3 regions of the Lysinibacillus sp. FSL R7-0073 genome follow, and region 1 is predicted to be linked to each of the others. Evidence: riboswitches for the same ligand, from Rfam matches in the RefSeq annotation. Region 1 holds a riboswitch; each other region holds the start of a gene.
What was found. A riboswitch is a leader RNA that binds a small molecule or an ion and turns the genes downstream of it on or off. The one in region 1 is predicted to bind cobalamin.

Region 2: another riboswitch for cobalamin. It lies ahead of mmgD (citrate synthase); the one in region 1 lies ahead of MKY88_RS06695 (glutaredoxin family protein).
Region 3: another riboswitch for cobalamin. It lies ahead of MKY88_RS02750 (ABC transporter substrate-binding protein); the one in region 1 lies ahead of MKY88_RS06695 (glutaredoxin family protein).

The regions. Positions count from the first base shown of each region.
Region 1 is NZ_JBBPAS010000001.1:1,407,565-1,411,896, reverse strand. It holds gene nrdF (class 1b ribonucleoside-diphosphate reductase subunit beta) at 1-265, opposite strand, end outside; gene nrdE (class 1b ribonucleoside-diphosphate reductase subunit alpha) at 253-2,346, opposite strand; gene nrdI (class Ib ribonucleoside-diphosphate reductase assembly flavoprotein NrdI) at 2,343-2,702, opposite strand; gene MKY88_RS06695 (glutaredoxin family protein) at 2,699-2,923, opposite strand; cobalamin riboswitch at 3,041-3,218, opposite strand; gene MKY88_RS06690 (NAD(P)/FAD-dependent oxidoreductase) at 3,842-4,332, opposite strand, start outside.
Region 2 is NZ_JBBPAS010000001.1:2,496,729-2,501,060, reverse strand. It holds gene MKY88_RS12355 (ABC transporter ATP-binding protein) at 1-239, shown strand, start outside; gene MKY88_RS12350 (ABC transporter ATP-binding protein) at 242-1,060, shown strand; gene MKY88_RS12345 (NUDIX hydrolase) at 1,108-1,593, opposite strand; cobalamin riboswitch at 1,825-2,019, shown strand; gene mmgD (citrate synthase) at 2,209-3,330, shown strand; gene MKY88_RS12335 (bifunctional 2-methylcitrate dehydratase/aconitate hydratase) at 3,429-4,332, shown strand, end outside.
Region 3 is NZ_JBBPAS010000001.1:563,148-567,479, reverse strand. It holds gene MKY88_RS02755 (FecCD family ABC transporter permease) at 1-689, opposite strand, end outside; gene MKY88_RS02750 (ABC transporter substrate-binding protein) at 686-1,657, opposite strand; cobalamin riboswitch at 1,801-1,983, opposite strand; gene MKY88_RS02745 (acyl-CoA dehydrogenase family protein) at 2,043-3,710, opposite strand; gene MKY88_RS02740 (class I adenylate-forming enzyme family protein) at 3,712-4,332, opposite strand, start outside.

The sequences.
Region 1 (4,332 bases):
ATACAGCCTTTTCCTGTAGATCGTCTGTATAAGCAGCAACACGATTCATCCCTATATTCGTTTGAACGGTATCAAGCAAAGTTAATCCTGCAAACACTTTTTTATACGTGTCCTGATGCTCAAAACTTTTCCACTGTTTAATATCTTTACTCACTGCAATTTCTTCAGGAAACCAAATTTGCTTCCATTGCTGGTCCCAGAAAATTTGGGCAAGTTCACTTGTTGCCTTGTTCCAGTTGACTGCCTCATACACTATATTTGACATGCTACACACTCCTCTAAGCTTTGTAATCGTTGACGAACATAGTAAACGGACTTAATCCCTTTAACCCATGCATAAATGTATACTTTAGCTAGTTGTTCTGTTGTCCAATTGTCAGTGACATAAAGAGTCATTGAAATACCTTGGTCAACGTGTTTTTGAGAAGCTGCGTATAAATCAATTAAATCATAAGGATCCACATCATATGCCTCTACATATAAATGACTGTTTTCATTTGTTAAATGTGGCATTGGATAAATTGTTCGACTATCTGCATAATCACGAACCTCGACACGCTCTGTACAAGGAGAGATGGATGCCGTACAGCTACGAATATACGAAATACTGCCAGTTGGTGCTATAGCTAAACGATATGAATGAAATAGACCATATTTCATTACATCTTCCTTTAATAATTCCCACATTTTATTAGTGATGATTGGAATGTTCCCAAGTGCTTTTAACACAGCAGGTGATAGCTCTTCCTCATTCTTATTTACATATTGATCAAAATAGCTACCTGAAGCATAATCGCTATCTTCAAATCGGTAGAACGTTTCTGCTTTTTCTTTAGCCATTTCCATCGATGATTTAAGAGAATAATAGTTCATTGCTTCCATAAAGCGATCCATGAAATCAATAGAATCTTTCGAGCCATACATGATGCCCTCCGTAACAAGATGTCCATGGAGATTCATACAACCTAGCCCTACTGAGTGCATTAATCGATTCGCTTTTGCCACCGATGGGACATTTTTAATATATGTCATTTGTGACACATTCGTTAATAAGTGCATAGCTGTATCGATTAATGTTTCAAAATCATTTACTTTACTCGCTGCATGAATATCAATTGACCCTAAATTACACGACACATCTAACCCATATTCGTTCGGTTGATCTTGATCTGTAATGATACTAGTTTCTTGCACTTGCAAGATTTCAGTACATAGGTTTGACATTTTTACGCGACCGATATTTTTTAGTGGATGTACGTCATTGACATTATCATCAAAAATTTCGAAAGGATAACCTGATTCAAATTGAGCTTTTTTCACCTCAGTATAGAGTCTACGCGCATTCAAACGTTTAATTTTACGGATTTTAGGATTATCAAGTAGTTCATAGTACATTTCTGAAATTGAAATTTCCGACATTCGTTTACCATAAACTTTATAAATATCATATGGACTAAATAACACTATATCTTTATCACGTTTCATCAGATCGAAGAATATACTTGGAATAATTATTCCTGTTGATAGTGTTGCGAGGCGAATTTTATCATCAGCATTTGGTTTTTTTGATGAAATGAAATTCTCTATATCTGCATGGAAAATATTTAAATAAACTACTCCTGAGCCATTTCGTTGACCGAGCTGATTGGAATAACTAAATGAGTTTTCTAATAGTTTTGCAACTGGGATAACACCACTTGCACGATTTAGTATTTCTTTAATTGGATCACCCAAAGGACGTAAATCCGTTAAGTTGACCCCGACCCCTCCGCCTAGACGTGATAGCTCTAAACAATAACCAATATTTTCAGCAATACTATTCATAGAGTCATCCATTGATAATTTAAAGCAACTTACTAATTCACCACGGGCTTTTTTCCCACTATTTAAGGCAGTAGGTGTTGCAGGCTGATAGGCTTCCATCATCGCTTCTACAGAACGTTTTGCTAGTACAGTGTTCCCTTGTGCTAAGTACAAGGCAATAATGACAATACGGTCCTCATATTTTTCTAAAATTTCTTCCCCATCACGACTTTTCATAGCATAGCTGTCATAAAATTTGCTAGCACTCATAAATGATGGGAAACGGAAATTATAATCATATGCTTTTTTGTACAGCTTCTTTATAAAATCCATCTCGTACAAGTCGATAAAATCCTTTTCGTAGTATCCCTCATCAACTAAATAGCGGATTTTTTCCTCTATATCTATAAAATAACGTAAACGTACGTTGACATATTCTAAAAAGTAGCGGCGAGTAGCCTCACGGTCCTTTTCTAACTCTAGTAGCCCCGTTGTACTATAACGATTCAGAACGTCATTATTAAGCTTTAAATATGTTTTCATCCCATTACCCTCTTTTCATAAAACGTTTGTATTGCTTCATAATCTGTTTGATTGCCACGTAAATCTAATTTCCTCACTAAGGGTACATGATAGGTAGTAGCAATTTTCTCCCCAGCACCGCCAAATACATTATGTCCGAAGTTACTATTGCCACTAGCAACTACTCCTTTACAAAAATCTCTGTTTTTTTCTAAAAAACGTTGCACTTTTGCTGGAATGTCACCTAAGCCATCTGTATATGTAATTAAAAGGTAAGGCTTATTCAAGCTTAATTCCTCAGAGAGTTCAATAGATTCTGCCCTTAATTTAGATACTACATTACGGACATTTCCTGTACGACTAGCGTAAACGATCATAGTGTAATCATCTCAATACGAGAAACAATTTCCTGCACATCGCCTATAAATGTTTCATCCACCTCTAAAACAGGCACACTTAAAAAACCTGCATCTATAATTGTTTGTTTAGCTTGTTCATCATGATCAATATTAACAATTTCTGCTTCAAGTCCTGCTCGTTGTAATTCAGATTTTACCCAAAGGCATTTTGGACAGATTGTTTTCGTATAAAGTTTCATAGTAATCCCTCTTTTCATAAAATAAAAAAGCTACCTCTACTAGAGAGATAGCTTAAATGGAAACGTTAACATACTAAAAATACTGACGTTCCCATCTCTTAATCCCCGAAGAAATGATAAATTTGTTTTATATAGGCAGGTCTCCTGGCTTTGCTTCAATCTCTGATTTCCTTCCCATGCGAATGCACAGTGGTTACAATCATCGTCAGCTTTACAGTTGCGGGGACAGCGTCGGAATAGTACCGAACTTCCCTATTAAACTACATATAGTAGTACCCACATAAAACGAACACAATATATTGTTTTTCGATAGTTTTAAGTGTACCATCCTTTATATAAAAAGTAAATCGAGAAATAAAAGTTCATCAATTTGAGACTATTCGTATTTTCTGACATAACCTTGAACGAAAGAACTAAAACATAATTATATAAAAATAGAACTATGTAAGCGATAGCATTATTTTATTAAAAAATAGGAAGTAAAATAATAGTCGCTTATTTACCTAAAAACGTTGCCCTAAAGAAATTTTATTCATAAAAAAGGCATCTTTCCTTTACAGTAAAGATGCAATTATGACTTAAGCTATGAGTATGATGTAAATCATGCACCCTACTCCATACATCCTATCCTCGTAGATTTTTTCGTTGTACGAGTCTAAAGTAGGACTCCTCCCTTACGATCATCACAAATTTTCCTTCGTCATAACATAACGCCGACTACTAATATGTGCTCAACAAACAGGTGAGAGGCAACCAACCGTTCTTCCCTTTTAAACTAATTTATAATGAATGTGTACATTTTCTAGTTATTCTATATTTATTTATAGTATAACATAACCAAGTTCATTCTCCTCCAGCTTGACTAGTCATATTAAAAATAGCTGATGAATTTCATGTACTCATCAGCTAAGCATTGACTTAAAATCTTTCTATTGTTATATCCATGTTTATGCTTGAAGCAGCCTTAAATCCTTCCGCAGCAGCAATCATTAAAGAAGAGGGACCACCCTTTTCCGTTTCACCTGCAACATATATTCCAGCTGCTGTTGTTCGTCCAGCCCCATCAGTCATAATTGATCCGTTTTCATCAACTTGACAATTTAGCTGTTTAGCAAATTTATTTGGACGATAAAAACTTGGCACAACAAATCCACCAGCTCTTAAAATATTTTCACCTGTTTCTAATTCAACACTATATAAGTTACCATCATCTCCATGTAAATCTTTAATAGCATTTGTATACACCTTAATTTTTTTATGTTCAAAATCATTTTGAACCTTATCGGAAAGTTGATGACCATTCGTAAAAACGATTAAATCCTGTGACCAATTAAAAACCAATTTCGTCATATGACAAATATGCTCCTCGTTTTCTGCTATGATAGCCAATGGCTTGTCTCTCAGCTCCC
Region 2 (4,332 bases), 1.1 Mb from region 1:
CAGCTCTTGATACAGTCAATCAAAAGCAGATATTGACATTATTTGATCGTGTTCGCTTGGAAACACAGGCAGCCATTCTTCTTGTGACACATGATTTAGGCGTTATCGCTGAACTTGCTGATGATGTAGCCGTGATGTATAAGGGGGAAATAATTGAACAAGCGAATGTCTATGATTTTTTTGATGCCCCTCAGCATCCTTATACAAAGAAACTATTACAATCCCGAATTATGTTTTAGAGGTGAAAAGATTGAAGCTACTAGAAGTGAGAAATATTGAGAAGAACTATGCACATAGACCATTCATATTCAAGCGAAAACAGGATGCTCCTGTATTACAGAAAGTATCATTTTCACTTCAGGAGGGAGAATGCTTAGGGGTTGTTGGACAAAGTGGCTCAGGAAAAAGCACATTGGGCCGAATTATATTAGGAATGGAAAGACCAACAGCCGGGGAGGTTCTATTTCAAGGGGTTAATCTTTATGATGCCACTAGCCAACAGAAAAAAATGATACGGAGAGATTTACAAGCAGTCTTTCAAAATAGCTATCATTCATTAAATCCAAAGCACACCATTTTTCAAATTTTAGAGGAACCGTACCTAAATTTCGAGCATTATAGCTCAGCTGAGAGACATTTTAACGTAAAGGAATTACTTGATCATGTAGAGTTAGAAAAATCTATTGCCGAAAAGTATCCTTCCCAGCTTAGTGGGGGACAACAACAGCGTGTGAACATTGCAAGAGCGCTTGCCTTACATCCAAAATTAATTGTTTTAGATGAAGCCATTAGTAGTTTAGATATGATTTTGCAAAAACATATCATTCAATTACTACAGACACTACAAAAGGATTTGCAACTTGCCTACATTTTCATTTCTCATGACCTACAGGCTACACGCTTTATTTCAGATCGCATCCTAGTCATGCAAAATGGTCAGCTAGTAGAGGAAAGTATGAAAGGTGAACCATTTAAGCATTCCGCATCACTTGAGCTATGCAACGCGATTTTACCCACTCACCCTCGCGAAAGAATTCACAAGAATACTAGTTTGGAATAATCTGAAATACCTTTGCGAATAAAGTCCTTATTAAAATTCTTACATTGCTATTTGGAAAGCTTCGTAAAGGAGCTTTCGAACTCCCATATTTTGCCCTCTAGGTTGTTTAAGAGAGCGACCGTCCTCTGTTCCATATTATTCGGAAGTTCTTCCTTACTGAAATAGGTGAGGCTTAAGCTCTCACCATCTTTCATTTCCAATACACCCCTTACATGTTTAGCTCTATAAAGGTGAATGACTGTATAGATTTCATCGCCATTCGGATAACAGTAGTAATAATCAGGTCCTGTAAAAACACCGATAAACTCAAACTCTTTAGCTACGAGTCCAGTTTCCTCATAAAGTTCACGCGCAGCAACCTGCTCTAATGTTTCGTTTATATCCATTGAGCCGCCAGGTAATCCCCAATCCAATGTATCTGAACGATGTTGAAAGAGTATTTTCTTATCATCATTAACAACAACAACTGTCGAACCAACGCTTATAATCGGTCTATTACCGATAAGCTTTCTTAATTCTGTTATATAGCCCATCCCGTCACTCCTCGTTTCATCGTAATGCAAAACAAATCGCTTTTTTAAAGCAGACTTCATAAATATAGCTCCATTGGGATTGATTAACAATCTTTTTTTGAGCGAAATAATGCTTAAATATGCAGAATAGTTCGTCAAAAATGAAAAATAGCTTTTTATAATCAGTCTTTTCTGAATTTTACCTATATTGATTGTTTGGAAACCTCTATGTTAAGGTAAAAAGACAAATTGAATATGCTAAATTTTGGTGGTTCAAATGGGTTTGATTCCATTTGATTAAAAGGGAAGTTGGTGTGAGTCCAACACTGTCTCGCAACTGTATGTAGGAGTTCCATAACGAGACCACTGTTTTGTTCTTCAAAACGGGAAGGTGTTATAGGAATGTTGATGATAAGTCAGGAGACCTGCCGCTAAATAAGCATCAATTGACCTACGAGGATAGGGAGGTGTAGCTACTGTATGATGAGTGTGAATGGATGTAAGTTCACTGTTTTTTGTTCTGTCATACTTTTGTAGATTAACAACTTCTAAAGGGGTAGAAGTTGTTTTTTTGTTGTTCTTTCGAGTTTGAATGGTAACGCTTACAAGAATGATTAAACAAAGGGGTTGTAATCCATGGAGTTAACGTATTCACCAGGTCTTGATGGAGTTATTGCTGCGGAAACAAAACTGTCTTTCTTAGACGTAGTAGGAAGCCAAATTGTTATACGGGGCTATGATTTGATTGAACTATCTCAGCGATATTCCTATTTAGATATTGTCCATTTATTATTGCACGGAAACCTACCAACTACTGAGCAACAAGCTGACTTACAGGATAATTTGAAAGATAACTATCACGTTCCACAAGAGCTTTTTCAAATTTTTAACTTATTACCAAATGGGACACATGCTATGGACGGCCTTAGAACTGGAATTTCAGCGTTAGCAGGATATGATCAGCATATCAATGATCGTTCGACTGAAAGGAATGTAACACGAGCATATCGACTTTTAGGTGGAATGCCCAATATCGTTGCGAATAGCTACCGTGTATTAAATGGTCAAGAGGTAGTAGAACCGGATAGTGAGCTTTCATATAGTGCTAATTTTTATTACATGATTACTGGAAGAAAACCAACACCATTAGAAGATGAAATTTTTGACCAATCACTTGTTTTATATAGTGAACATGAAATGCCGAATTCGACCTTTGCTGCTCGTGTTATTGCTTCCACACAATCTGATCTGTATGGTGCTCTAACTGGTGCTGTCGCATCATTGAAAGGAAATTTACATGGTGGGGCAAATGAGGCAGTCATGTATATGCTGCTTGAAGCTAAGACTGCAGAAGGCTTTGAAGCGATGCTGAAAAACAAGCTTAAAAATAAAGATAAAATAATGGGCTTTGGCCATCGTGTCTATATGAAAAAAATGGACCCAAGAGCGCAGATCATGAAAGAAGCTTTGTATAAATTATGCTTGGAGCAAGGGGATGACCGCTTATATCACATGTGTGAAGCTGGTGAAAAAGTGATGGTGGAGGAAAAAGGTTTGTATCCAAATTTAGATTATTACGCTGCGCCAGTGTACTACATGCTGGGCTTACCAATCGAATTATATACGCCTATTTTCTTTGGCTCTCGAACGATCGGTTTATGTGCACATGTAATCGAACAACATGACAATAATCGATTATTTAGACCTCGTGTTCATTATATAGGCGAGCGTCATAACCTTGAAGAATTGTCGGTATAATCAAGTTTTAACAACTCGCCATAGAGCTGATGGACATTCTGACCAATGCCCATTAGCAAACTAGTATATCAAATTCATACCTTGAAAGGAAGATATAGATGATCAAAACGAATGAAAAAACGGCGACAGACCAGCTTCTTGTTGATATTGCGGATTACGTATTAAACACAAAGATTACGAGCGAAGAAGCTTACGAAACAGCTCGATATGTTTTATTGGATACGTTAGGTTGCGGCATTTTAGCTTTACAATATCCTGAATGTACAAAACTTCTGGGTCCTGTAGTACCAGGTACAGTTGTTCCAAATGGTACTCGTATTCCAGGAACATCCTATGTCCTTGATCCAGTAAAAGGTGCCTTTAATATCGGTTGTATGATCCGTTGGTTGGATTATAACGATACATGGTTGGCGGTAGAATGGGGGCATCCTTCTGATAATCTAGGTGGCATATTAGCTGTAGCCGATTATTTGAGTCGTGTACATGTTGCAGAAGGGCAAGAGCCTCTCCAAATAAAAGACGTTTTAGAAATGATGATTCAAGCTCATGAAATACAAGGAATACTTGCACTCGAAAATAGCTTAAATCGTGTTGGCTTAGATCACGTCTTATTCGTCAAAATAGCGACAACAGCTGTAGTAACAAAGGCTTTAGGTGGTACTCATCAAGAAATTGTCAATGCTTTATCAAATGCTTGGATTGATAATTCAAGTTTAAGAACCTATCGACATGCACCTAATACGGGCTCTAGAAAATCATGGGCTGCTGGCGATGCTACAAGCAGGGCGGTACAACTAGCAATGATGGCTGTGAAAGGGGAAATGGGCTATGCAACTGCATTATCTGCACCAGGCTGGGGATTCCAAGATGTGCTCTTTAATAAGCAAGAATTAAAGCTTGCGAGACCACTTGCATCTTATGTTATGGAAAATGTCCTCTTTAAAGTGTCTTACCCTGCAGAATTTCACGCTCAAACGGCTGCAGAATGTGCTGTTCATTTAC
Region 3 (4,332 bases), 840 kb from region 1:
TTTACATTGACACCTAAATGCTTCGCTCTTTCTTCCCCATATAACAAAACATTAAGCTCACGTCTCTGAGTCCACAGCATAAGGGAACCACCAATGACAAATGGGATAATCATTTGAACATACGGCCAGCCACGCATAGAAACAGAACCGAGTAGCCAGCCGATTACTTGGCGCAGTTCCTCTCCCGATAAAGCAATCATTAACGAGATTAACGACCCTAAAAATGAACTAAAGATAACACCTGTTAAAATCAGTGTTTCCATCTTTAAAGAACGGTCCACTACTCTAGCAAAGCTCATCACTATCACCATTGTAATGATCGCGCCTATCATGCTAAAGGTAGGTAAGGCATACAAGCCTACAACAGGTATAGAAATACTAAAAAAGATTGTCATGACTGCGCCGACAGAAGCACCAGATGAAATACCTAATGTATATGGATCTGCTAATGGATTTTTGAGCAAGCCTTGGAAAGCCGCTCCCGCAATGGCGAGAGAAGCTCCTACTAGCCCCGCTAAAAGCACACGGGGAAGGCGAATTTTCCAAAAGATATTGGCAGCTGTTTCATCAACTGACTGATTCCACAGCACTTCTATCGGAATATGAACAGAGCCTATAGCGACGCCACACCAGATGCTAATGATAAGAAGCGTACATGTTAATACATAGGCTGTTGCTACTTTTTTCACTTAAATACCTCAGGGTAGATAGCTTTTGCTAATTCCTCAAGGCCATCCGCTAAACGTGGTCCCTGACGGCTTGTTATGCTTTCATCTACTTGCACAATAGCATTATTTTTCACTGCATTTATTGTATCGAAACCAGCACGCTTCGGTATTTTTGTTAAAATATCAGGTACATAACTATATGTCACCACGATGACATCTGGATTTTTTGTGATAATTTGTTCTGCACCAATTTCATACCAATTATCACCGTCTGCTGCTACATTTTTTGCATGGATCATCTCCAGCATTGCGTTCATAAATGTGCCTTGTCCAGCTGTATAAATATTAGGTTCATCAGAGGCTTCTACAAAAACGTTCTTAGGTTCAACGTCTTTCACTTTCGCCTGTACCTCTTCCACTTTCGCTTTCATGTCAGCAATGATTTTTTCAGCTTCTGGTAATTTCCCTGTGGCACGCCCAAGCTGTTCAATCGTTGTATAGGTTTCATTAAAATCTTGGGCATTTTTTACAACAAATACTTTCACGCCCGCCGATTCAAGCTGTGCTATGGCTGATTCCGAAAGAGACATGCTAGATTCATGTGCAAAAACGATATCTGGCTTTAAGGCAATAATTTGTTCAATATTGTACTCCATGCCACCAACCTTATCCTTTTCAGCTACCTCTGGTGGATAATCGTCGTTGTCTGTAACCCCTACTATTTCATCCTTTAAACCTAGGCCAAACAATATTTCTGTATTACTTGGAATAAGTGACACTATTTTCTCAGGAGGAGCCTCTAGTGTAATATCCTTCCCAATAGCATCCGTTATAGTCATAGGGAATGTTGCTTCTTCCGCCTTAGATGTTTCTTGTTGTGTTTGCTCCTCTGTAGTTGTGGAATTGTCTTTTTTTGCCTCTTGTCCACAAGCTGCTAGCAACCCTATCGTTAAAAATGCCGATACCCCTATTTTCCAAAATTTCTTCATGTGAATCCTCCTTCGTTGATTTGTGCGCTCCTGTATTAGAAGTATTCTTCATCAAAATAAGACCCCTCATCTTCGAATGATGAGGGGTCAAAATCGCACCAAAAAACTGATACAAAATCCACCATCCTATCCTCGTAGGCTGTCATGTCTATGCTATAAAGGCAGGTCTCCTGGCTTGTGCTCATTACATTTTTTCAAGCCTTCCCGAAAGCTTCAGTGGCATCATTTGAAAAAACTCACACTTACAGTGGCGGGACCGCATCGGAGTTACACCGATTTCCCTTTTCACTTTACATAAGTAAAGAACCTTTATAATATTCAGTTGATTTTATTATACATGAAATTAAAAAAAGTCGCCTCTATATCAAGGCGACTCCAAAGGTTGTTAGACAATTTCAGCAAAATACTGTACGGTTTTCATCGGAGCACCAATTGTTCGTAATGACCAAGTCTGCTCTAAATAAACATCTGCTAGTTTTTCATATTTCCCACCAAATTTTTGTGCCCACTCAACTGCTATGATACTTTCATATAATTGAGCCATTTTTTTGGCAATATCCTTTGCTTCAAACGTTTTTGTTGCTTCATCGAGCGCACTAAAAACTTGTAAGGTTGCCGATAGTTTAGTTAATTGCTCTTGAACGATTTTCACTAATGAATGGTCTGTTAATACTTCTAATCGCTCGCTCATCTCTTGAACAAACAATTCATGTGCCCTGTATTTATCCACTAAGCGAATAAGCTCCAAAGCTAGTATATTAGCCGTACCCTCCCATACCGTCAACACTTGCGCATCTCTCAGTAAGCGTGGTGTTACAAAGTCCTCAATATAGCCATTCCCGCCATGTAGCTCAATTGCTTCACTTGCATAATGGACCGCCTGCTCTGCCGTTTCCTTTTTCATAATGGCAATATATAAACGGTTCATGATGATGTCTTGTTCTGTTCCCTGACCACTTGTCACTTTATCGTATAATTGAATAAGATCAAAAATCGTGGCTACTTCTACGTGCAGCTTAGCGGCATATTTACCCAATGTATCCTGGATCATAGGATACTGTGTTAAAGGTTTACCAAAGGCATATCGATTTGACACATAGTGCTTCGCCTCTAAGAAGCCACGGCGCATAATACCAATGGATGCCACAGCATTACAAATTCTTGATAAATTAAGCGCCTCCAGCATATAATAAATCCCTTTATTTTGATCACCAACTACATAAGCAAGTGCTCCATCAAACTCAACCTCAGCAGATGGAACGGCTTTCACACCTAATTTATCCTTTAGTCGTCGAATACGAAGATGGTTAGCCGATCCATCTTCATTACGCCAAGGAACTGCAAATAGAGTTAATCCTTTAGAGCCTGCTTGTGCACCCTCTATTCGTGCCAATACCATTGCAACCCCACACATCCCTGCATTGGAGGCAAAATACTTTTCACCATAGAGGCGGTATTCATTCCCCACAAGTTTTGCTTCTACTACATTCGCACCAACATCCGAGCCTCCTTGTCGCTCTGTTAAAAAAGTGGCTCCCTCATATAGCTCCATATCGCCTGTTGCACAAACATGCGGTAAGAAGCGCTGCTTAACTTCTTCCTCTGCATAATGGTCTAATAAATAGGCAGTGGCCATCGTTAACGTCACAGGGCAATAAAAACCGGGCTCCGCATGTGACAGTAAATAACCTTGTGCAAAACTATAGACATAATTCCCTTTGTGACCTAGTTGGGGAATATCTTTATGTACATAGCCAACAATCCCCGTATTATATGTCTCCTCGATTGTTTTTTTGTAGCCGTCATTGACCCATACCTCTGAAACCTCTTCGCCATAGGCATTATACCTTTGAAGGCGAGGCTCTCCTTGTCGATCAGTATGTTTCGCTCTCACGTCTATAGCACCCGCACATAGCTCACCAAAGTCCATCAATTCCCGATGCGCATAAGATAAAAATTCTTTATCCAGCATCATTTCCAACACTTTTTGAAGCGTATCATCATCTGTAAAGAAATTGCTTGTGCCTGCTATTTCCTGTTGTAAAACTTTCATGCTATCTCACCTCTTGTCCTTTCAAAGATTGTTTTAAAATTTTGCCCGAAGCATTCCTTGGTAGCGCTTCCACTTTTTCAAAAATACGCGGTATTTTATACTTAGCAAGCTGCCCCTCTAAATGATCTTTTAGAGCCTCTTCATTAATATCCTGTTTAGCGGAATAAACAGCCTTCACTGTCTCTCCCCATTGTGGATGTGGAACACCAACCACTGCCGCTTCAAATATCCCCTCAAAGCTTAAAAGGCAATCTTCAATTTCTTTCGGATAAATATTGACTCCACCCGAAATAATCACATCTTTTTTTCGATCAACAATCCAAATAAAACCGTCTTCATCCTTACGAGCTAGATCTCCTGTTTTTAACCAACCGTCTATAAAGGCCGCATTGGTTGCCGCTTCATCTCTGTAGTAGCCAAGCATATTACCCTCACCAAATAAAACGATTTCCCCTACTTCTCCTGCTGGTACATCTTCGCCACTGTCGTTAACAATACGTATCTCTGTACCTAAAGGTGCTCGCTGTCCAATACTCCCAGCCTTTCCTTCATGCTCCTTGCCAAATAGCAATGATCCACTTGGTCCCGCCTCTGTTAATCCATATACGCATGTTAAATTAGT